DNA from 3 places in the Pseudarthrobacter sp. LT1 genome. Region 2 is predicted to be linked to each of the others. Evidence: riboswitches for the same ligand, from Rfam matches in the RefSeq annotation. Region 2 holds a riboswitch; each other region holds the start of a gene.
What was found. A riboswitch is a leader RNA that binds a small molecule or an ion and turns the genes downstream of it on or off. The one in region 2 is predicted to bind thiamine pyrophosphate.
Positions count from the first base shown of each region.

Region 1: linked by a shared signal. The riboswitch ahead of thiO (glycine oxidase ThiO) and the one ahead of thiC (phosphomethylpyrimidine synthase ThiC) in region 2 are both predicted to bind thiamine pyrophosphate.
Region 3: linked by a shared signal. The riboswitch ahead of VIK36_RS20015 (ECF transporter S component) and the one ahead of thiC (phosphomethylpyrimidine synthase ThiC) in region 2 are both predicted to bind thiamine pyrophosphate.

Region 1 covers NZ_CP141830.1:3,158,515-3,161,782, forward strand. Annotated here, with positions in the region: gene VIK36_RS14795 (thiazole synthase) at 1-524, opposite strand, end outside; gene thiS (sulfur carrier protein ThiS) at 529-765, opposite strand; gene thiO (glycine oxidase ThiO) at 762-2,063, opposite strand; TPP riboswitch at 2,056-2,174, opposite strand; gene thiE (thiamine phosphate synthase) at 2,202-2,951, shown strand; gene VIK36_RS14815 (RNB domain-containing ribonuclease) at 2,991-3,268, shown strand, end outside.
Region 2 covers NZ_CP141830.1:2,755,676-2,758,943, forward strand. Annotated here, with positions in the region: gene VIK36_RS12995 (VOC family protein) at 1-368, opposite strand, end outside; gene VIK36_RS13000 (amidohydrolase family protein) at 467-1,549, opposite strand; TPP riboswitch at 1,627-1,734, shown strand; gene thiC (phosphomethylpyrimidine synthase ThiC) at 1,730-3,268, shown strand, end outside.
Region 3 covers NZ_CP141830.1:4,252,718-4,255,985, forward strand. Annotated here, with positions in the region: gene VIK36_RS20010 (ABC transporter ATP-binding protein) at 1-845, opposite strand, end outside; gene VIK36_RS20015 (ECF transporter S component) at 845-1,468, opposite strand; TPP riboswitch at 1,536-1,676, opposite strand; gene VIK36_RS20020 (heme-degrading domain-containing protein) at 1,762-2,304, shown strand; gene VIK36_RS20025 (iron-containing redox enzyme family protein) at 2,481-3,268, shown strand, end outside.

The DNA of each region.
Region 1 (3,268 bases), 400 kb from region 2:
AGTCCGGTGCCGATCGGGGCGCCCAGCGGCATGACGGCGGTGGCGCCGAGGTTCTCCAGCCGCAGCGCAAGCACGGGGTCGTCATTCGTGTAGGCGAAGACCTTGAACCCCCGGTTGACCAGCTGCTCCGTGGCGTCCACGAGCTCCACGGCGTCCGGCAGGAGGGTCTGCTCGTCCGCGATGACCTCCAGTTTCACCCAGTCGGTCTCCAGAGCCTCCCGGGCAAGTTCCGCAGTAAGGACCGCGTCCCTGGCCGTGAAGCAGCCGGCAGTGTTGGGCAGCACGCGGATCCCATGGTCCACCAGCAGCTGGAACAGCGACCCAGTTTCAGCCGTGGAGTACCGCCGCATGGCCACTGTGGTCAGGGCGGTGCCGGAGGCCAGCAGCGCTGCGCCCAGGCCGTCCAGGCTGGGTGCCCCGCCCGTGCCCATGATGAGCCGGGATCCGAGGGCGACGCCGTCAATCACCAGGGCGTCGGCGGCACCCGCGTTTCCGGCGGGGTTGATGGTGTTGGTTTCGGTCATGGCGTCAGCCTCCCTGTACTGCAGTGACAAGTTCAATATCGTCGCCCTCGGCGAGCGCGGTGGCGAACCATTGGCTGCGCGGCACCACCTGGGCATTATGCGCGACGGCGACGCCCAGTTTCCCGCCGTCCGTCGCCTGTCCGTTGGGTGCCAGCGGGCGCCCGGTGACCTGGCTGACGAGCGTGGTGATGGAGGCGCCGTCGGCCACCTCGTGCGTGTTTCCGTTCAGGGTGATGTTCACGCTGTCTCCTTGATGTGGGGTGTGGTGGCGGCTGCCGCCGGCCGGGAGAACCGCTCCGGGCTGAAGGGCGCCCAGCGGGAATCGGATGTACCGTCCAGCAGCGCCGTGCAGATGGCGGCTGCGGCGGGTGTGAGCAGGACGCCGTGCCGGAAGAACCCGGTGGCGATGATGAGTCCCGGGACGTGCCCGTCGGCAGGGTTTCCGGACCCCGGATCCACCCGCACGCGGCCCAGCAGGGGCGCGTTGTCAGGGGTACCGGGGCGGGCCCGGGCGGTGCACTCGAGCAGTTCCAGTTCGGCGACGGCGGGCACCAGCGCCTGCGCGTCCCGCAGCAGCTGGTAGACGCCTCCGGCGCTCACGGCATCGGAGAGCGCGTCCTCGCGCTGGGTTGCCCCGATCACCACGGTTCCGTCCTGCCGGGGGACGATGTAGACGGGGACGCCGTGCACCAGGCCGCGCACCGTGGAGGTCACCAGGGGCTGGAGGTGCTGCGGAACGGCGAGGCGGAGGATGTCCCCGTGGACTGGGCGCAGTGGCAGGTCGAGGCCGTCGGGCAGGCCCCCAAGGTCCCCTGCCTGCAGGCCGTTGGCCACGATGGTTTCCGCCGCCAGGACGGTGCCGCCGCCGGCGAGGCCGGCACCGGTAACCGCTCCGCCCTCCCACAGCAGGCCGGCGGCCCGGTCGGGTACGGCATACCCGTCCACCGCTCCGGCGGCGGCCCGCTCCGGGGACCTAAGTGCAGCGCCCGCGAGGGCCAACCGCAGGGCTGCCACCAGGCGCCGGGGATCCACCTGGTGGTCTGCGGGTGTGTCCAGGGCGCAGGCGATGGCGGGACTGAGCAGCGGTTCGCGTTTGCGGGCTTCGCGCACGGCCAGGGGCTCCACCCCCAGTCCGTTGGCCTGTTGTACCGCGCGGAGGTCCATCAGCGCGCGGCGGTCCGCGGCGTCGGCACCCACGGCGAGTGTCGGCGTCGTCAGGTATCCGCAATCCGCCCCCGTCGCGCCGGCGATCCCCGCCGCGAACCCGGGCCAGCGGGACGATGCCTCAAGCATCAGTTCCAGGAGGTCCTCCTCCTGGTAGTGAAGTTCGCTGACCGGGGCAAGCATGCCCGCGGCGGCCCAGCTGGCACCGTTTCCGGGTGCGTCATCGATCAAGGCAACGGAGCGTCCGGAACGCTGCGCCTCCCAGGCGATGCCATGGCCCACCACTCCCCCGCCGATGACGGCGACGTCGGCCCGGACGGTGGACTGGATGCCGGTATGGGCGGGCCCGGGGACATTGTCAACGGGGTTGCGCATGTGGTTCCTTCCCTACGCCGGCATTAACCGGATCAGGTCAAGCGGTCGGCTCTGACGCCCTCTCAGCCCGGCGCTTTGTGACAGCTGCCGCAGGCTCCCGCAGTACCTGCCCAGTTTAGAGGAACTAGGCTTGCAGGCATGAATGTGTCCGCCTCATCCCTGCCCGCCGGCCCCCACGCTCCAGCCACCGCGGCCCTCACCGCCGAAGTTGCCAACGCCGGCCACAGCGACGCCCTCAAGGCAGCCCGCCTGTACCTCTGCACCGGCGCACGGACGGCGCGCGGCGATTTCGCAGAGTTCATTGACGCCGCGTTTGCCGGCGGCGTGGACATCATCCAGCTGCGCGACAAGACCATCGAGGCCGCAGAGGAACTGGACCTCCTGGCGGTCCTGAAGGAAACAGCGGTACGCCACGGCCGGCTGTGGGCCGTCAACGACCGTGCGGACATCGCCGTGCTGTCCGGGGCACCGGTGTTCCACATTGGCCAGAAGGACCTTCCGCTGCCGGCAGCACGGACGCTGGTCAACGGAAACGCGGCCATTGGACTCTCCAGCCACACCACCGACCAGGTGGACGCCGCCTTGACCGCAACGGTTGGGCCGTCAGGGCTGGACTATTTCTGCGTGGGTCCGGTCTGGGCCACACCCACCAAGCCCGGCAGGGCCGCCGTCGGCCCTGAACTGGTGACATATGCCGCCGAAGCCTCCCGGCAGGCCGGAGATCCCGTGCCGTGGTTTGCCATCGGCGGCATCGACCACGGAAACGTCCGGGAAGTGGTGGAGGCGGGTGCCGGCAGGATCGTGGTGGTCCGCGCCATCACGGAGGCACCCGACCCCGCGGCCGCCGCCGCCTCCCTTCTCGACGCGCTGGACGGCACCGGCTCCTGAGCCTGCTTAATTCCGGGACTTGGGGATACGCTGATTTTTGTGTCACATCATCGGTTGGCCCCCAACGTCCATGACCACAAGAACGCCCTGGAAGAGGCGCTGGGCCTGCTGCGGACGGAACTTGAACTGCCGGGGCCGTACCCCGCCGAAGCAGTGGAAGACGCCCGGGCCGCCATCGCGGCGCTGAAACTGCCGTCATACGACCTGACCGCCGTCGAGTTCGTGACCATCGATCCGGCGTCCTCCACGGACCTGGACCAGGCAGTGTTCATCGAACGGGACGGAAACGGCTACCGGGTCATGTACGCCATCGCCGA
Region 2 (3,268 bases):
GGGTCGGTGAAGTAGAACGCTTCACTGACCAGGTGGTCGGCACTGCCCGTGAAGGCCCGCGGCTCGTACTGGGCAGCAGTAGCGACGGTGGCGGCGAGGGAAGCCTGGTCCTCGAAAAGCAGCGCAGTGTGGAACAGGCCTGCTTCTCCCCTGCCGGGAAGGTGCAGTCCGGGAGCCGGCGCGAGGTGGACCAACGGCCTGCCCAGGCGGCCAAGGTAGAGCCCGCCGTCCTGCTCGGCCACCACCTCAAGGCCCAGCGCACGCTGGTAGTAGTCGGTCATGACCTTCATGTCGCCCACCTTGAGCATCACGGTGCCCATGGCGAGGTCGGCAGGAAGAAGATCCTGGCTGCTGGCTGATGCGGTCATTGAAGGCTCCTAGCATTGGCGGCCGTCCCATTGGCGGCCTGTCATTTATTAAAATTACTTGAAGCTTCAATTTATTCCAAGTCCCTGCGAGCCGTTTGTCAGCGAATGATCCGCCCGCCCAGCACCACGTGCTCCAGCGCATGAATGGTCTCCGGTACCGCCCGCGGGTCTTCCCGGCATACGACGACGTCGGCGCGGGCCCCTTCCTCCACTCCGTCCGCTCCCAGCCACGTTCGTGCTGCCCAGCAGGCGGAGTCGAGGGCCACGTCCATGGGCAGGCCGGCGCCGTGCAGGGCCAGGATTTCGTCCGTGATCCTGCCGTGCCGGATCACGCTGCCGGCGTCGGTACCGGCAAAGATGCGCACGCCCGCGGCATGGGCTTCCGCCACCCGCTCGAGCCTGCGTTCCCACAGGGCGCGCATGTGCGCGGCATAGCGTGGGAACTTGGGATCCGCCTGCGCAGCAATGTCGGGGAAGGTGGCGATATTGATGAGCGTGGGCACGATCGGTACGCCCTGCTCCACGAACCGGGGCAGGTGGCGGGGCAGGAGCCCGGTGGCGTGCTCGACGCAGTCAATGCCGGCGTCCAGCACCTGGTCCAGGGTGTCTTCGGCGAAGCAGTGCGCCGTCACCCGGGCGCCTTCGTCGTGCGCCGCCTGGACGGCATCGCGTACGACGGCGGCGGGAAACGACGGCGCCAGGTCGCCGGCGCTGCGGTCAATCCAGTCGCCCACCAGCTTGACCCAGCCGTCGCCGTCGCGCGCCTGCTTGCGGACGGCCTCCACGAGGCCGTCCGGTTCAACTTCCTCAGCGAAGCCCCGCAGGTAGCGGCGCGTCCGGGCGATATGGCGCCCGGCACGGATCAACACCGGGAAGTCCCTGCCACCCTGCATCCAGCGGGTATCCGCCGGCGAGCCGGCGTCCCGGACCAGGAGGGTTCCGGCGTTGAGGTCCGCCTGCGCCTGGTCCCTGGCGGCTGCGGGCTCCACAGGGCCTGCGGGGCCCAGGCCGATGTGGCAGTGGGCGTCCACGAAGCCCGGCAGGACCCAGCCGTCGAGTATCCGGCCGGGAGGAGTGTCCGGCTTGTTGAACGTGAGCCTTCCGTCCACCGACCAAAGTCCATGCCGCACCCGGTCCGGTGCGGTCAGGACGGGTCCACGGAAGTGGATGATGTCTGCCATGGCGCTCCTTTCGATGCCCGGTCAGGCTAGCACCGCAATTATGACAAGCCCGGTTCAGGGGCCTGTGGTAGCTTCGTTCCTGACCACACGGGTGCCCTTGCAGGGGCTGAGATCGGGCTGACGCAGCCTGCGACCGTTGAACCTGTCCGGGTAATGCCGGCGAAGGAAGTGAGTATTCCCTTGAGTACGCAAAACACCCAGTTGAACCCTGCCCTGCTGCCGTCCGCCGGGGAGCCCGGCGACGCATCGGAACAGCCCGTGACCCAGTCCCTGAAGTCCCATTCCCTCGCCTACCTTGCGGATGAGGCGTCCGGGATCCGGGTACCTGTGACGGAAATTGCCCTTGAACCGTCACCCAACGGCCAGCCGAACGCACCCTTCCGGACTTACCGGACTGCGGGGCCCGGCAGCGACCCCGTCCGCGGGCTGCAGCCCTTCCGCTCAGGGTGGATCGCGGCGCGCGGGGACACCGAGCCCTACGGCGGCCGGGAGCGCAACCTGCTCGATGACGGCCGGTCGGCCGTACGCCGCGGCGCCGCCTCCGCGGAGTGGAAGGGCGCACAGCCGGTGCCCCGCCGCGCCGTCGACGGCCGGACGGTGACGCAGATGCACTATGCCCGGCAGGGAATCGTCACTCAGGAAATGCGGTTCGTGGCGCTGCGCGAAAACTGCGACGTTGAGCTGGTCCGCAGCGAGGTTGCTGCCGGCAGGGCCATCATCCCGAACAACATCAACCATCCGGAATCCGAGCCGATGATCATTGGCAAGGCTTTCCTGGTGAAGATCAACGCGAACATTGGCAACTCTGCGGTGACGAGCTCCATCGCGGAGGAGGTGGACAAGCTGCAGTGGGCCACCCAGTGGGGTGCCGACACCGTCATGGACCTCTCCACCGGCGACGACATCCACACCACGCGGGAGTGGATCATCCGCAACTCCCCCGTGCCGATCGGGACGGTGCCGATCTACCAGGCGCTGGAAAAGGTCAACGGCGAGGCCAACGCCCTCACCTGGGAGATCTTCCGGGACACGGTGATCGAACAGTGCGAACAGGGTGTGGACTACATGACCATCCACGCTGGCGTGCTGCTCCGCTATGTTCCGCTGACCGCCAACCGCGTCACCGGCATTGTCTCGCGCGGTGGCTCCATCATGGCGGGCTGGTGCCTGGCCCACCACCAGGAGAACTTCCTGTACACGCACTTCGATGAGCTGTGCGAAATCTTCGCCAAATACGACGTCGCCTTCTCGCTGGGTGACGGCCTCCGCCCCGGTTCCACGGCGGACGCCAACGACGCCGCGCAGTTCGCGGAGCTGGACACGCTCGCCGAGCTGACGCAGCGGGCCTGGGAGTATGACGTCCAGGTGATGGTGGAGGGGCCGGGCCACGTTCCCTTCCACCTGGTCCGTGAGAACGTGGAACGGCAGCAGGAGCTGTGCAAGGGTGCGCCCTTCTATACCCTGGGCCCGCTGGTCACCGACATCGCTCCCGGCTACGACCACATCACGTCGGCAATCGGCGCCACCGAGATTGCCCGGTACGGGACAGCCATGCTCTGCTACGTCACACCAAAGGAACATCTGGGGCTGCCCAACAAGGACGACGTCAAGACGGGTGTCATCACCTACAAGATCGCGGCGCACGCGGCGGACCTGGCCAAGGGCCACCCGGGGGCGCACGAACGGGACGATGCCCTGTCCAAGGCACGGTTCGAATTC
Region 3 (3,268 bases), 1.5 Mb from region 2:
CCGGGAGCCGGGACGGCGGCGCGGGCACGTGTGGCCGGCACGTACCCGGGTACCCAGACGCCCGCTGCGGCGAGCATGCTCCGCGCCTCCGTAAGTACTCGGTCCGGCGGCCCGTCCAGGAGCACTGCAGGATCGGCGGCGGAGCCCGGCTGCAGGACCACGATCCGGTCCACCAGGTCCTTCCAGACGGACACCCGGTGCTCCACCACCACCAGCGTCGCCCCGGTTTTGTCCAGGGAGCGGGCCACGGCGTCGCGGACCTCCAGCACGCCGTCCGGGTCCAGGTTGGCGGTGGGCTCGTCCAGCAGGATCAGTCCGGGACGCATCGCCAGGATGCCCGCCAGCGCCAGGCGCTGCTTTTGGCCGCCGGACAGGGCCGACGTCGGGTGGTCCAGCGGGAGGTGGGCGAGCCCGACGTCGGCAAGTGCCTCGTGAACGCGCGGCCAGATGGCGTCGCGGGGCACCGCAAGGTTTTCGGCGCCGAAGGCGACGTCGTCCCCCACCCGCGACAGGACCACCTGGGTCTCCGGGTCCTGCTGCATGAGACCGGCACGGCCGCGCCGTGCCCGGGGCGGGGCTCCGTCCACCAGCAGCGAACCGGACTCGTCGGCGTCGCCTGCCTCGCCGTCGTCGTTGATGTCTCCCAGGACGCCGGCCAGGGCGTGCAGCAGGGTGGACTTCCCGGCGCCGGAAGGCCCCAGCAGGAGCACCCGCTCCCCGGGGGCGATGTCCAGGTCAAGGCCGTGGACGGCGGGCTTGGCCCTTCCGGCGTGCCGCCAGCCCCAGCCGCGGGCGGCGATGGCGGCAGGCCGGACCGTGCCGGAGGCGTCCTGGGAGGATGCCATCAGGAGAAGACGGGCTCCGTGGCAGCCTTGCGGGACGCGAAGGAGCCCAGCACGCCGGTGCGGGCCAGGCCGCGGGTGGCAAGCCAGGACAAAGCGCCAGCCAGGATGGCCCCGGAAAGGGTGGTCAGCACGATGTAGGCGAGCTTGTCCGCGCCGGAGTAGGCAATGTTCCAGCCCCACGGCGCAAACGAGTCATTCAGTCCGCAGAAGAACCCTGCCGCGGCGCCGGCCAGCAGCGATACGGGCAGGTTGAACTTGCGGTAGACGAAGATCGCGAAAATGATTTCCGCGCCCAGGCCCTGGATGAAACCCGAGAAGAGGACCGAGGCGCCGTACTGGGAACCCATCAGCAGTTCGCCGGTTGCGGCTACAGTCTCGCAGAACAGGGCGGCTCCGGGCTTGCGGATGATGAGCATGCCCAGCACCCCGGGAATCATCCAGCCGCCGGCGAGCAGTCCGGTCAGGGGCGGGTAGGCGGCGTTCATGGGGGCGGACAGTGCGGCGGCACCCTGGTCCCATGCCCAGAAGATGACGCCGCCCGCGATGGCCACCAGCGCGGCGACGACGATGTCCACGACGCGCCAGGACTTACTGGTGGTCTTCTTGATTGCTGCAGTGCTCATGTGATCCTCCTGGGAAACAGGAGGGGAAAGTGGACCCGGGTGCAGGCCTGTGGCCGTGCATCCGCGACACTTTGAGAACTCGACTCCCTTGCGCCGGTACTAACCGGATCAGGTTCGAGGGTCTGCGGCTGTCCGCACTCTCAGCGCCCACCTGCGGTGCCCGGCCTGTGCCAGGATGCCCGACGGCGGCGCTCCCCTGTCGTTTTTAGTGTTGCTTGTGGTTGGGTAACGCTGTCTATTTTGCCCAGTTGGGCGTGGTCAAGTTTACACCTGGCAGGAGTAGATTGAGGGCCATGACCGCCAATCCACCGGATGTAACCGGGTTCGATCCTGATTCCAGCGACGCCCAGCCGGAGGGCTCACTGGAGGCGCAGATTGCCCGCATCGAGGCAGAGGTCCGTGAGCTCCAGTTCCCCGGCTTCTCGCTGGATGATTCGTTGAACCTGGGCCTGCTCCTCGTTGAACTGGGCAAGGAGCGGTCATTGCCCATCGCCATCGACATCGCCAAGGGTGACCAGGTGCTGTTCCATGTCGCACTTCCGGGCGCCACGCCCGACAACGGCCACTGGATCCGGGCCAAGCAGCGCACTGCCCTGCGGTACGAGGTGCCCTCCCTCCTGGTGGGACTGCGCGGCCGGCTGGGCGGCGGCCGGATCGAGGACAACGCCTGGTTCGACCAGTCCCGCTATGCGGCACACGGGGGCGCGTTTCCGATCCAGGTCACGGGCGTTGGTGTGGTGGCTTCCGTGGCGGTGTCCGGCTTGCCGCAGCTTCAGGACCACGAACTGGCGGTGGAGGCACTGCGCGACATCCTGGGTTCGGCTCTGGACGAGTAGCGCCGGCTGACCCGGCGCAGCGGGACACGCACCGGTACTTGCCAAGCGGCCCCGGGCTGCTTAGCTTTTATTAGTAATCATGCTTACTATGTTGTCCCCCGGGGTACGACCACCACAGGGAATGGGAGCACCATCGGCGGCCGTTCCCCGAACCGGCGCGGCAACCAAGGAGCACCGTGAGAATCCCGGACACCAGAGGTCCCATCAGCAGCGCCCTCTTTGCGGCCCTGTCCAAGGCCCCTGATGCTGCCACTCCGGAGCTGGACGGGCTGTACCGGCTGGTGGCGGCGCAGGTGGCGGGTACCGGTGACATCATTGCCGACGAAGACATCCAGCTGTCACTCTTTTGCCTGTACGAACTGCACTACTCGGGCCTGGACGGGGTCAGCGACGCTTGGGAGTGGGAACCGGCCCTGATCAGGGTCCGGCGACTGATCGAAGAACCCTTTGAAGCCGCCCTTCGCGCCGCCGCACGCCAAACCGCCGGTAATGTCGAACTGCCCGCCGGGATTGCCATGACCAGCGATGCCGTGGCCGACGTCCTTTTCGGCCTCGCCGCTATGGACACCGGCCCGAGCGTTTCCCGCTTCGTGGCACGGAAGGCAAGCCTGGAGCAGCTCAAAGAGTTCCTGATCCACAAATCCGTGTACCAGTTGAAGGAAGCGGATCCGCACACCTGGGCCATTCCGCGGCTATCCGGCCGGGCCAAGGCTGCCCTCGTGGAAATCCAGGCCGACGAATACGGCGGCGGCAGGCCGGAGCGGATGCACAGTGCGCTGTTTGCCCGGACCATGCGCGGGCTGGGCCTGGACGACAGGTACGGCGCCTACATCGATACCATCCCCGCCGTCTCCCTCGCGTCCGTGAACCTCATGTCGCTGTGCGGCCTGAACCGGCGGCTGCGCGGGGCCATCACCGGCCACCTGGCCATGTACGAAATGACCTCTTCCCAGCCCAACCGTTT